Regions from separate parts of the Peribacillus sp. GL_122 genome, predicted to be linked through region 3. Evidence: predicted binding sites of a transcription regulator. Region 3 holds the regulator's gene; each other region holds the start of a gene.
The links. The regulator CtsR, encoded in region 3, represses protease genes until heat stress. The targets are predictions, from matches to a motif close to ATGGTCAATAAAGGTCAAACA.

Region 1: AC3ISB_RS13675 (ATP-dependent Clp protease ATP-binding subunit) is a predicted target of CtsR. The motif match lies at 1,598-1,618, and genes of this name have one in related genera.
Region 2: clpP (ATP-dependent Clp endopeptidase proteolytic subunit ClpP) is a predicted target of CtsR. The motif match lies at 1,204-1,224, and genes of this name have one in related genera.
Region 4: clpB (ATP-dependent chaperone ClpB) is a predicted target of CtsR. The motif match lies at 1,873-1,893, and genes of this name have one in related genera.

The regions. Positions count from the first base shown of each region.
Region 1 covers NZ_CM174415.1:2,848,176-2,851,358, forward strand. The annotation lists gene AC3ISB_RS13675 (ATP-dependent Clp protease ATP-binding subunit) at 1-1,559, opposite strand, end outside; gene AC3ISB_RS13680 (C40 family peptidase) at 2,067-2,510, opposite strand; gene AC3ISB_RS13685 (metal-dependent hydrolase) at 2,716-3,183, opposite strand, start outside.
Region 2 covers NZ_CM174415.1:5,396,428-5,399,610, forward strand. The annotation lists gene rpoN (RNA polymerase factor sigma-54) at 1-608, opposite strand, end outside; tRNA gene AC3ISB_RS26330 (tRNA-Arg) at 926-997, opposite strand; gene clpP (ATP-dependent Clp endopeptidase proteolytic subunit ClpP) at 1,287-1,895, shown strand; gene AC3ISB_RS26340 (HPr family phosphocarrier protein) at 1,992-2,249, opposite strand; gene whiA (DNA-binding protein WhiA) at 2,270-3,183, opposite strand, start outside.
Region 3 covers NZ_CM174415.1:100,519-103,701, reverse strand. The annotation lists gene mcsB (protein-arginine kinase McsB) at 1-608, opposite strand, end outside; gene mcsA (protein-arginine kinase activator protein McsA) at 605-1,156, opposite strand; gene AC3ISB_RS00545 (CtsR family transcriptional regulator) at 1,178-1,639, opposite strand; rRNA gene rrf (5S ribosomal RNA) at 2,004-2,119, opposite strand; rRNA gene AC3ISB_RS00535 (23S ribosomal RNA) at 2,184-3,183, opposite strand, start outside.
Region 4 covers NZ_CM174415.1:1,302,441-1,305,623, forward strand. The annotation lists gene AC3ISB_RS06315 (cupin domain-containing protein) at 1-386, shown strand, start outside; gene AC3ISB_RS06320 (FAD-dependent monooxygenase) at 510-1,712, shown strand; gene clpB (ATP-dependent chaperone ClpB) at 1,938-3,183, shown strand, end outside.

The sequences.
Region 1 (3,183 bases), 2.7 Mb from region 3:
TTGCGGCGAACTTTTTCCGTCAATTGTCCAGCCTCCTCATGCCCTACATATCCAGGAGGAGAACCGATTAATTTAGAAACACTGTGTTTCTCCATGAATTCACTCATGTCAAGACGAATCATTGCTTCCTTGTCCCCGAACAATTCCTCAGCAAGAGTTTTCGCCAATTCGGTTTTACCTACTCCCGTCGGACCAACGAAAAGGAAAGAACCGGTAGGACGATTTTTGGATTTTAACCCTGCACGACTTCTTCGAACGGCCTTGGAAACCTTTTTGACAGCCTCTTGCTGCCCGATTACTTTTTTCATCAGCTCATCTTGGAGATGAACCATTCTTTCTTGCTCATCTTCTTGGAGCTTACCTACAGGTATACCAGTCTTTTGTTCGATGATATTTTGAATGTCTTCAACGGTAACGGTTGGCTTAATTGCATCTTCCCCAGCCTGTAAGGACTTTTCCAGTTTTTCTTCTTCATCACGGAGAAGGGCAGCTTTTTCATATGCTTCTTCTTTTAAGGCCATTTCTTTTTCTTTATAAATTTGCACCAGACGCTCTTTCATCTTTTCTACCTGGCCGTCTTCGATGGTCAAGTTCAATTTGGAACCAGCTTCATCCATTAAGTCTATTGCCTTATCAGGCAGGAATCGGTCTTGAATGTAGCGGTTCGAGAGTTCAACAGCCGCTTTTAGGGCTTCCTCACTATATGTTACACCATGATAAGATTCATAACTATCTTTTAAACCATGTAAGATGACCAATGCCTCAGCCGTTGTCGGCTCATTAACGTGTACAGGCTGGAAGCGTCTTTCAAGGGCACCGTCTTTTTCAATTTTCCTATATTCGGATAAAGTGGTTGCTCCGACAAGCTGAAGCTCGCCGCGTGCAAGTGCAGGCTTCAAGATATTTCCTGCATCCATTGATCCTTCGGCTGAACCCGCTCCCACAAGTTGGTGAATTTCATCTATGAATAAAATGACATTTTTTCTTTCCTGCAATTCGCTGATCAATTGCTTCATTCGTTCTTCGAATTGCCCTCTAATTCCAGTATTCGAAACAAGGGACGCTATATCAAGCATATATACAAGCTTATTACGTAATTTAACAGGCACTGAACCTTCAACAATCGCTAAAGCAAGACCTTCGGCAATGGCTGTTTTACCGACACCAGGTTCACCGATTAAAACGGGATTATTTTTATTGCGTCTATTTAGAACTTCAATGACGCGTTTGATTTCTTCATTTCTTCCGATAACCGGATCGATAAGTCCTGCTTTAGCAGCATCGGTCAAATTGTGGCCATACTCCTCAAGCAATCCTCCGTCCTCGCCATGTTCAGCTGAATCCGGCTTTGGTACATCATTATAATTAAATGGATTGAATGAATTTGGAAATCCATTATATTGGAATTTTCCTGTATCCATTCCGCCCATCGCTGCTCCAAGTTTGTTTCGCTCTTCTTTATAACAAGTGGAGCACAGTTTCACATCATGCTCCTGACCATTCATATTTAGATGAACTTGAATATTTGCTTGGTTTACATGGCATTTTTCACAAAGCATGTAGTACTCCTCCTTTTAAAAATTGAATTCACTATAAATCTTTGACCTTCTTTGACTTTCTGACTTTATTATACATTGACCTTCTTTGACTTTCAATAATTTTGTCTGGGAATTTTTTTGCAATAAAAAAGAAATTCCTTCGATTTGGTTTGCTAAGCATATTAAACTATCCAATTCCAGTCAAATAAAAAGATTCTATGTATGCCTCTTAGTACATTCAGATATTATTGATTACCCACTTCAGGATAACCATAACCTAATCTATTAACAAAACATCAATTCCCTTTCTCCTTGCCCATATGCCTCATCCCCTCTTATATTTAAAACAAAAAAAGAGACTTCATTAAAGTCTCTTTTTGTAGAAAACAAGGGAGCGGATTGTCTGCCAAGCAATTTGAACGTTTATAAAGAAAAAACTGCAGGGAAACTCAATTATTTCGAGTTTCCCTGCAGTCAGAGATATCATTAAGTCTCTTAGTTTTTTATATTAAGGTTGATTTCCTTCTATTATATACGTTTCGCACCAATATACTTTGGCTTCCAATAACTATTATTGGTTTTAGCGTATGAAACTCCTTTAGATGATGATGAGTGTATGAATTCATTGTTTCCTATGTATATAGCCACATGTGTAGGTTTTTTCGCTTTATTTGGTGCAAAAAACATTAAGTCACCTTTTTGCAGGCTTTTAACTTTCTTTCCTTTTTTATATATGTCAGCAGCGGTTCTTGGTAAATTCTTACCAGCCTTTTGATATGAATACTTCACTAAACCGGAGCAATCAAAACCTGAAGAAGAAATGCCACCCATTTTATATTTTGTACCTAATTCACTTTTAGCCACTTTAATCGCTTTTGTATGATATGAAGCAGCTTCCACTTGGTCCCCAGCAAAAGATGCGGATACAAGCATGATAGCCAATGACAATCCGACGACAATTTTCTTAAACAAATTATTTTACCCCCTGATGTGATTTGCTAAACTTAATATACTAGAATATGCATATCACTCGCATCACAGGATCTTTACAAATATGTTACATTTAGTAGATTTAGGAAGAATGACCATATAAAACATAAAAAAAAGTCGAATCAGGTGTCCTTTCAATTTAAATTTATTTTACCTCATAGAAAAAACAGCGGTAAGCGAACCACTGTCAAAATTCTTTTGAGAAAAATGGAAGAAATAACTTTACCCCACGTTTGTTAAAAGGTAAACATTTCAAATCTGCAATTAAATGACTTATGTATCCTAATATACAAGTAGTGAAAATTCCGTCAATCCCCATAAAGGCTTCGAATTGATGGGCAATGATGCCAAAGAAAGCGATACCTGCAATCGAATGTGTATAACTTCTATGTGGTGTAAAGGATGCTAGGATAATATAAACTCCTAACAGCCACAGCCAGCTTTCCTGCAAAGATAAACCACCGCCTAAAACCGCTAATCCAGTCAAGGTCAGCATATGCCTTTGTCTGATGAAAGATGAAATGATGATGATTCCGATTCCTGCCCCTACACCGATCCATTTTTCCGTTTCAGAGCCTTCAAAAAGACTATAAATGATCATTAGTATCCCAATCGTTTGTGCTATCGTTCGAATAAACTTATGTGAAAAAGTAAT
Region 2 (3,183 bases), 480 kb from region 3:
TTACTTAGGTCTTTCCAACGCTTTTCAGCAAAATCGAGGAAATGATTTTCTATGATCGATTCTGCAAGCAGGTTCTCCCCTTCTGCTTTCACCTGAAGCAAAAGGCACTCTTGAAGGTTTCTCGCTCCAATGCCATGCGGCTCGAGTTCCTGTAATATCGAGAGACTCTCTTCCAAAACGGCCGGAGATATGCCTGGGACGCATATATCATCCAGTTGAGTCCTCAAGTAACCGTTTTCATCAAGGTTATGAATTAATAGAAGCATTGCCTTCTGCTGCTCACCTGAAAACTGCTGGTGATTCACCTGGGACATGATATGCTGTTCAAGCGATAAAGTATCTTCACTGATCTGTTCAATCCAATAGTTGGCATCATACGTATTTTTAAGAGTCCGTTTACCCTTTTTCCGGTCAAAAGTTGGCTGAAATATAGAAGATGTTGGCTGATCTATGGACAGTAATGGATTCTCCACCATTTTATTTTCTAGAAAAGCCGATAGCTCTTGCGAGGAGTATTGCAGCAATGTAATAGCTTGCATAAGCTCCTGGGTCATTGCCATCTTTAATGTTTGCTGTTGAAAAAGTCCTGCTTTCATATTCATACTCATCGATTCATCCCTCCCCCACTCCATTTTACATTATCAGGAGAAAATTCTACACAAAAACCCATGAAAACGCTTACGAATTTTTTCTGAATAGTTTATTTGTTTTAAATACTATATGTTAGAAACGCAAATTTAACAACTACTTTTATTGAAAAATCACCATTTTTCAATAGTGTTGGGTAATATTTTCAAGGCAGGAATAACATCACAGGATTCGATGGAATATTACGGAAAACGAGTAAATTCTCCAAAAATCTTATGGAACCGCTTAAAAATGCCCAATAAAAAATCCCCCACTTTATTAAGCAGAAGATTGGTAATGCCCTCGGCAGGAATCGAACCTGCATTTCAAGCTTCGGAGGCTTGCGTTCTATCCGTTGCACTACGAGGGCGTAATAGATAATATTTTTTTAACAGACTTCATTATATGATAGAATCCCCTTCTTTGCAAGGGTTATCAGGTTTAAAACTTTGTCTTTTGGGTATTATGGGTAATGTGGAAATTCATCCCTGTGCGGCATAATATATAAAGTAATCTATCAGGAAGGAGCCTTAGCCAGAAAATTGTCGAACAAATTATCCATTAAAGGGTTTGTTTTGTTTGACCTAAATTGACCAAAAAGTGTATCATACATACATAAAGAATTTAAATGATTCTCTTAATCGAAGGAGGAAATGAACATGAATTTAATTCCTACAGTTATCGAACAAACAAGTCGTGGGGAGCGTGCCTACGATATTTACTCCCGTTTATTAAAAGACCGGATCATTATGCTAGGAAGTGCAATTGACGATAATGTTTCCAACTCCATTGTTGCTCAATTACTATTTTTAGAAGCGGAAAACCCTGAAAAAGATATCACTCTATACATCAACAGTCCTGGCGGAAGCATCACTTCCGGTATGGCCATTTATGATACTATGCAATATATCAAACCTAATGTATCCACAGTATGCATCGGTATGGCCGCTTCCATGGGCGCTTTCCTATTGGCTGCTGGCGAAAAAGGCAAACGTTATGCATTGCCAAACAGTGAAGTCATGATTCACCAACCGCTTGGAGGAGCTCAAGGTCAAGCTACGGAAATTGAAATTGCTGCCCGCCGTATCCTTCACTTGAAAGATAAACTGAACCAAATCCTGGCAGAACGTACTGGTCAACCTATTGAAGTCCTTCAAAGAGATACGGAACGTGATAACTTCATGACTTCCGAAAGAGCTCTTGAATATGGCTTGATTGACAAAGTCATCACGCGCAGCATCCTTGATGACAAAAAAGACTCTAAATAATTATGCAACAAAAGGCTCCGGAGATCGCCTTAAGCGACTTCCGGAGCCTTTTTTACATTATAAAAAAAAGGATGCACTTTTAGGCATCCTTTTCTTTTAACCCTCTTGCTGAACGAACTCTTCCAATGCCTCTAACGCTTCTTTTTCATCGCGTCCTTCGACGATTAACTTAACGGACACGCCAGAACTGATGGCAAGGCTCATTAACCCCATTATACTTTTTGCATTCACTTTCTTTCCTTCTTTTTCAAGAAAAACATCTGAATGAAAGCGGTTAGCTTCTTGTACAAAAAGAGCCGCCGGCCGCGCTTGCAAACCCGTCTTCAATTTTACCTCAACTTGTTTTTCCACCATCTTGATCTCCCCTATTAGCTTTATTTTTTCGCAGCAATAGCCTCTCCCCCACGGAGCTTGTCAGCTATTTCATCAATCTTTCGTAATCGGTGATTAATCCCGGACTTACTGATGGTTCCCCCGGATACCATTTCCCCAAGTTCCTTTAAGGTTATATCCTGAAACGCTATCCTAAGCTCCGCAATTTCCCGAAGCTTATCCGGTAAAATGCTTAGTCCTACCGTATCCTCGATATAATGGATATTTTCAACCTGGCGCAATGAGGCCCCGATCGTTTTGTTCAAATTGGCTGTTTCACAATTCACAAGCCGATTCACTGAATTACGCATATCACGGACAATCCGTACATCCTCGAACCTTAATAAAGCTGAATGGGCGCCAACTATACTTAAAAACTCGGCAATTTTTTCGGCTTCTTTCAAATAAATGATGTACCCTTTCTTGCGTTCAAGCGTCTTGGCCTTCAAGCCAAACTTATTCATTAGCTCACACAGGGCATCATTGTGCTCTTTATAAAGTGAGAAAATCTCGAGGTGATAGGAAGACGTTTCCGGATTATTTACCGAACCCCCCGCAAGAAATGCACCTCTCAGGTAAGAACGCTTACAGCATTTCTTCCCAACAATAGTATCGGATATATCATGGAGAATTTCAAAGCCATCGCCTAAAATTTCCAAATCGGTTAAAACCCGCTGCCCTCCGGATGACATCCTGACAATATATACATTATTCTTTTTTAGCTTCATCTTTTTACGGACCAACAGCTCGACCTGGACCTCATAACTTTTTTTCAGCAGCGTATAAATCCTTCTGGCAATCGCAGCATTCTCAGTTTGAATATCCACAACAAGCTTCCGATTAGAAAATGAAAGGGATCCGTTCATCCGGATAAGCGCACATAATTCCGCCCTGCCGCAGCAATCCTTTCCCTCTA
Region 3 (3,183 bases):
AATTGGTTGATAGCCGGTATGATATTATTCATCTGCTGTGTAAGGACAAGGCCAGGCAGATGAATCATGACCGAAGCTCTTAATCCTGTTCCCACATTAGTCGGACAACTAGTTAGGTATCCTCTTTCCTCATCATATGCATAGTCTATGGATTCTTCAATCCAATCGTCAAGAACATTTGCAATCTTTAAGGTTTCCTTTAGCTGCAACCCCGACATTAAACATTGAATACGGAGATGATCCTCTTCGTTTATCATGATACTTATTTCTTCATTTTCCGAAAGGAGACATGCGCTTTTCGCTGAATCTTCAACTAAATGGGGACTGATTAAATGTTTTTCAACGAGAACACGCTTTTCCAGTGGCTGCAATTGGTCAATCTCTAATAGTTCCAGTTTTCCAATCTCTGGGGTTACTTCTTCTTCGATTCTTTTTTTGACCAATTCAATGATTTTTTTAGCTTCTTCGTTAGAAAAGGAGGTTGGGAAGGTAAAGTCTTTAAAATTCCTGGCCAGCCGAATCCGCGAACTCAATACAATATCGATTTCCGGCCCTTCGGCACTCATCCAGGAACTCAAGGCGTTTTCTACAAACTTTTCCAAGCTCATAATTCCTCGCCTCCCTCTTGCGCTTCATACCTTTTTTCAAGGGAACGAACCTTATCTCTTACCTCTGCCGCTTTCTCAAACTCCTCTTGATCAATGTGGACCTTTAAAACTTCTTTTAAATCCAAAATTTGCTTTCGAAGATATATGGTGCCACCAATCCTTTTTGGAATTTTCCCTATATGTGCTGTATTGCCGCTATGAACCCTCTTTAAAATGGGATTTAACTGTTCATTGAACGTTTTATAACATTCGGCACAGCCAAACTTACCAATATGGACAAATTCTTTATAAGATCGATGACAATGCGGGCAACGCCTCTCTTCCGTTTTGGGAAATGCATTTGCCTTTGTCTGTTGAATATTCGACTCCATATTCAACAATCCTGCTAATAAATTATTTATTGAAAAACCAGGTCCACCTGCATCCATGAACATTTCACCTTTTTCCTGAGCACATTTCTCACAAATCATGACTTCAGTCTTTTTTCCATTGATGATTTTGGTGAAGTGCAGGGTAGCAGGCCTTTGATGACATTCTTGGCAAATCAACGCTCATCACCTCTGCCAGTTTCATTTATATTTTAAAGTCGTAAGCATCGCAGTTAAAATTCTTGCCCTAAGCTCATCGCGGTCAGGTAGGTCGATATAAATCACCGATCTATCTATGACGCTCATCATAATCTTTGCTTCTCGTTCATTAATGACGTCTTCATTCATCAGCCTTGAAATTACTCCTTCAGCCATCGATTGGGTTACCCTTGAACCAATAAGCGATAATAATTGGTTGATAAGTTGCACGGAATCCTGCGATTCCACTTTCATGATGCGTATGTAACCGCCGCCTCCACGCTTACTCTCTACAACATAACCTCGCTCGATGGTAAACCTGGTATTGATTACGTAATTGATTTGAGAAGGAACACACTGAAATTTATCTGCTATTTCACTTCTTTTAATCTCTAAGATATCTTTTTGACTTATTTCAAGTACTTGCTTTAAATAAGTTTCGATAATATCAGATATGTTTCTCACTCAGCCTCCTCCATTCTGACTTTGACTATATTTGACTATTATTATACAAGGAATAATGCATTTTGCAACTTAAACGCACTTTCTCTTTCTGTATTATCCATTTTCCCCAAATTATATGTAGTTACATACCCCATTGAACATTAAAGTTGAAATATCTTACATAAATACCCTAAAAAGATAAATGCAAAACCTGATATTTTTCTTCTCTCTTAAGGTTTCACCACTTAAATTCGGCCCAATTCCTCCTCATGATATTGTAACCAATTCAAATAAGGCCAGCCCTATGCTGTCCCTGAAAATAAAAAACCTTTTTTTAATTACGAACAACAAAAAAGACCAGCCGGATGGCTGATCTTTTTAAATGGCTTGGCGGCGTCCTACTCTCACAGGGGGAAACCCCCAACTACCATCGGCGCTGAAGAGCTTAACTGCCGTGTTCGGAATGGGAACGGGTGTGACCTCTTCGCTATCGCCACCAAACATAAAAGGAACGTTGTTCCTTCAAAACTAGATAATAAGAAGGTATTTCATTTTTTAAAAAGCGTTGGTTAAGTCCTCGATCTATTAGTATCAGTCAGCTCCACATGTCGCCACGCTTCCACCTCTGACCTATCAACCTGATCATCTTTCAGGGATCTTACTAGCTTGCGCCATGGGAAATCTCATCTTGAGGGGGGCTTCATGCTTAGATGCTTTCAGCACTTATCCCGTCCGCACGTAGCTACCCAGCTATGCCTTTGGCAAGACAACTGGTACACCAGCGGTGCGTCCATCCCGGTCCTCTCGTACTAAGGACAGCTCCTCTCAAATTTCCTGCGCCCGCGACGGATAGGGACCGAACTGTCTCACGACGTTCTGAACCCAGCTCGCGTACCGCTTTAATGGGCGAACAGCCCAACCCTTGGGACCGACTACAGCCCCAGGATGCGATGAGCCGACATCGAGGTGCCAAACCTCCCCGTCGATGTGGACTCTTGGGGGAGATAAGCCTGTTATCCCCGGGGTAGCTTTTATCCGTTGAGCGATGGCCCTTCCATGCGGAACCACCGGATCACTAAGCCCGACTTTCGTCCCTGCTCGACTTGTAGGTCTCGCAGTCAAGCTCCCTTGTGCCTTTACACTCTACGAATGATTTCCAACCATTCTGAGGGAACCTTTGGGCGCCTCCGTTACTCTTTAGGAGGCGACCGCCCCAGTCAAACTGCCCACCTGACACTGTCTCCCACCCCGATAAGGGGCGCGGGTTAGAATTTCAATACAGCCAGGGTAGTATCCCACCAACGCCTCCACCGAAGCTAGCGCTCCGGCTTCTCAGGCTCCTACCTATCCTGTACAAGCTGTACCAAAATTCAATATCAGGCTGCAGTAAAGCTCCACGGGGTCTTTCCGTCCTGTCGCGGGTAACCTGCATCTTCACAGGTACTATAATTTCACCGAGTCTCTCGTTGAGACAGTGCCCAGATCGTTACACCTTTCGTGCGGGTCGGAACTTACCCGACAAGGAATTTCGCTACCTTAGGACCGTTATAGTTACGGCCGCCGTT
Region 4 (3,183 bases), 1.2 Mb from region 3:
CGGACCCATATGAAGGTTTCGCAGTGGAATATATCAATCCGTCAAATGGCCAAACGGCCAATCCGACGATGGGGGCATGGATGCAGAAACTTCCTAAAGGTTTCCATACGAAAGCGCATCGCCATACCCATTCCACAATTTATCAAGTGCACCAAGGATCAGGCTATACCGTTATTAATGGAGTGCGTTTTGACTGGTCCAAGGGAGATTATTTCGTCGTTCCGAATTGGGCATGGCATGAGCACGTTGCAGAAGCGGATTCTTACTTATTCTCGGTAAACGACCTACCAATAATGGAGAGATTCGATTTGGAACAGCAACAGGCATTAGACACAAACAATGGTTACCAAAAGATTGAAAGTGAATTCAAGCCTGTTTTGGTTTAAAAGTAATCTGTTTGGGACTTTCAGCTTGATCCTGATGAATATATGGAATGCCAGCCGAATGAAAACGCTTACTGTGGCATTGTCCGCAACATTGGCTAAAAGCAACTAATATAGGGGGAATTGATGATGAGCACAGAAAAAAAACCATTCATAGTTATCGGTGGGGGAATTGGCGGTTTGGCAACTGCTTTAGGAATCGCAGAAACTAAACAGTATGTAAAGGTCCTTGAACAAGCTCCCGAATTTGGAGAAATTGGTGCAGGGATTCAGCTTGCAGCAAATGCCACCAACGTATTGCAGCGTTTAGGCGTCATGGATAAAATCAATGAAATTGCAGTATTTCCAAAAAGATTGGTGCTGATGGATGCCTTTTCCGGCAAAGAGCTTTCCGCTTTGGATTTAGGTGATGTTTATAAAGAAAGATATGGAGCGCCATATGTTGTCTTGCATCGTTCCGATTTGCATAAAGTACTGGCTGAAGCTTGTGAAAATAACCCGTATATTGAACTGGTTACGAACCAAACCATTATTGAAACAGTAGAAAATGAAGGTGAAGTTACGGTTACTTCAGCCAACGGGTCTAAACATTCAGGAACTGCTGTCATTGGAGCCGATGGATTATGGTCCAAGGCACGGAAACTTTTTGTGGAAGATCAACCGATCTGCTCTCAATATGTTGCATACAGGGGAGCGATTCCGATGGAAGAGGTTACGAGCCATGGAGATTTAGATGATGTGTATATGTGGATTGGGCCAAACCTTCATCTTGTTCAATACCCGGTTAGAAGGGGGGAACTTTACAACCAAGTAGTGGTGTTCAAAAGTTCTCAATACACGGAAGAAAACGAAAAAACCGATCAATGGGGAACCCCGGAAGAAATGGACAGTGTATTTGCCGGAACTTGTGAGCTTGTTCAAAATGCGATTTCATTCATTCAAAGGCAACGCCGCTGGCCGATGTATGACCGGTTACCAATTGATAATTGGAGTAAAGGAAGAATTACGCTTACGGGCGATGCGGCACATCCGATGCTCCAATACTTGGCACAAGGGGCTTGCCAGGCTTTAGAAGATGCAGCTTATTTGTCGGATATGCTTCATAAGCATGGAAATGACATTGAACAGGCATTTTTGGAATATCAAGAGGAACGCATTCCGCGTACAGCTAATGTTCAAACGAGTGCAAGAATGTGGGGGGAAATCATCCACAATACGACCGATGCAGGCATTCTGCTCAGAGATACGATCCTAGCAGGTCGCACGGATAAAGATTTCCAATTCGTCGATGAATTTCATGGTTATAATAAAACGGCCGTAAAAGCATAAGTCGTTTTGTTTCAGCCAATCAGTGATTTTATGCCATTTTACAAATGGGTCTGCCTTTCTTCTTTTTGAAGAAAGGTTTTTTCCGTTTATCCTCCATACCTCCTGCATTTTTTATAACTTTCCTTTACATGGGGAAAATTAGAAGTATAATGAAAATATAAAGGTCAAAGTTGGTCAAACCGAGTGATAATTCGTTCATGATATAGATGAATGGGAGGTTTCAAGATGGATATTAATAATATGACGGAGAGAACCCAACAGGCGTTCATTGGCGGCCAGGAACTAGCCAAAGATAGAGGGAATCCCGAGTTGACGGAGCTGCATTTATTAAAGGCCTTAATGGAACAGGATGAAAGTTTATTAATCAGGATTTTATCGGAATCTGGTAAACCGATGAATCTATTTGATATAGAGCTAAATAAGGAACTGGATCGATTACCGGAAGTGAGAGGGAGTGTTTCCCAGGTTTACATGTCAACCTCCCTACAGCAAATTTTGACGGCTGCCGAAAAGGAAATGCAAATGTGGGAGGATGAATATTTATCCGTCGAACATATACTGCTTGCGTCGTTGCAAGTCAATAAAACGAATGTAAACAGGCTTTTTTCATCATATGGAATTGATTATGATATAGCAAAACGGGTTATAAACGATATAAGGGGGAATCAGCGAGTGACTAGTCAAAATCCTGAAAGCACTTATGAAGTACTGAAAAAATACGGCAGAGATCTCGTTGCTGAGGTTAAATCGGGGAAGGTCGATCCAGTAATCGGCCGAGATACGGAAATCCGTAACGTCATCCGGATCCTTTCACGTAAAACGAAAAATAATCCTGTATTAATAGGAGAACCTGGAGTAGGTAAAACAGCGATTGTCGAGGGGTTGGCACAAAGGATCGTCAGGAAGGATGTGCCGGAAGGTTTAAAGGATAAGACCGTTTTTTCACTAGATATGAGTGCACTTGTTGCAGGGGCCAAATTCCGCGGTGAATTTGAGGAACGCCTAAAAGCGGTGTTGAATGAGATCAAGAAGAGTGACGGTAAAATTCTTTTATTCATTGATGAATTACACACAATTGTCGGTGCAGGAAGAACGGATGGCGCACTTGATGCCGGAAATATGTTAAAGCCGATGCTTGCGCGTGGTGAGCTGCATTGTATCGGTGCAACGACCCTTGATGAATATCGGCAATATATTGAAAAGGATCCGGCTCTGGAACGCCGTTTCCAACAGGTTCTGGTTCCTGAACCGGATGTGGAAGATACAATTTCAATTTTGCGGGGATTAAAGGAACGGTTTGAAATTCACCATGGCGTCAGGATACATGATCGGGCGATCGTTGCGGCCTCTGTCCTTTCGAACCGATATATAACGGAGCGGTTTTTACCGGATAAAGCTATAGATCTTGTGGATGAAGCATGTGCGATGATCCGGATGGAAATCGACTCAATGCCATCCGAGCTGGATGAAA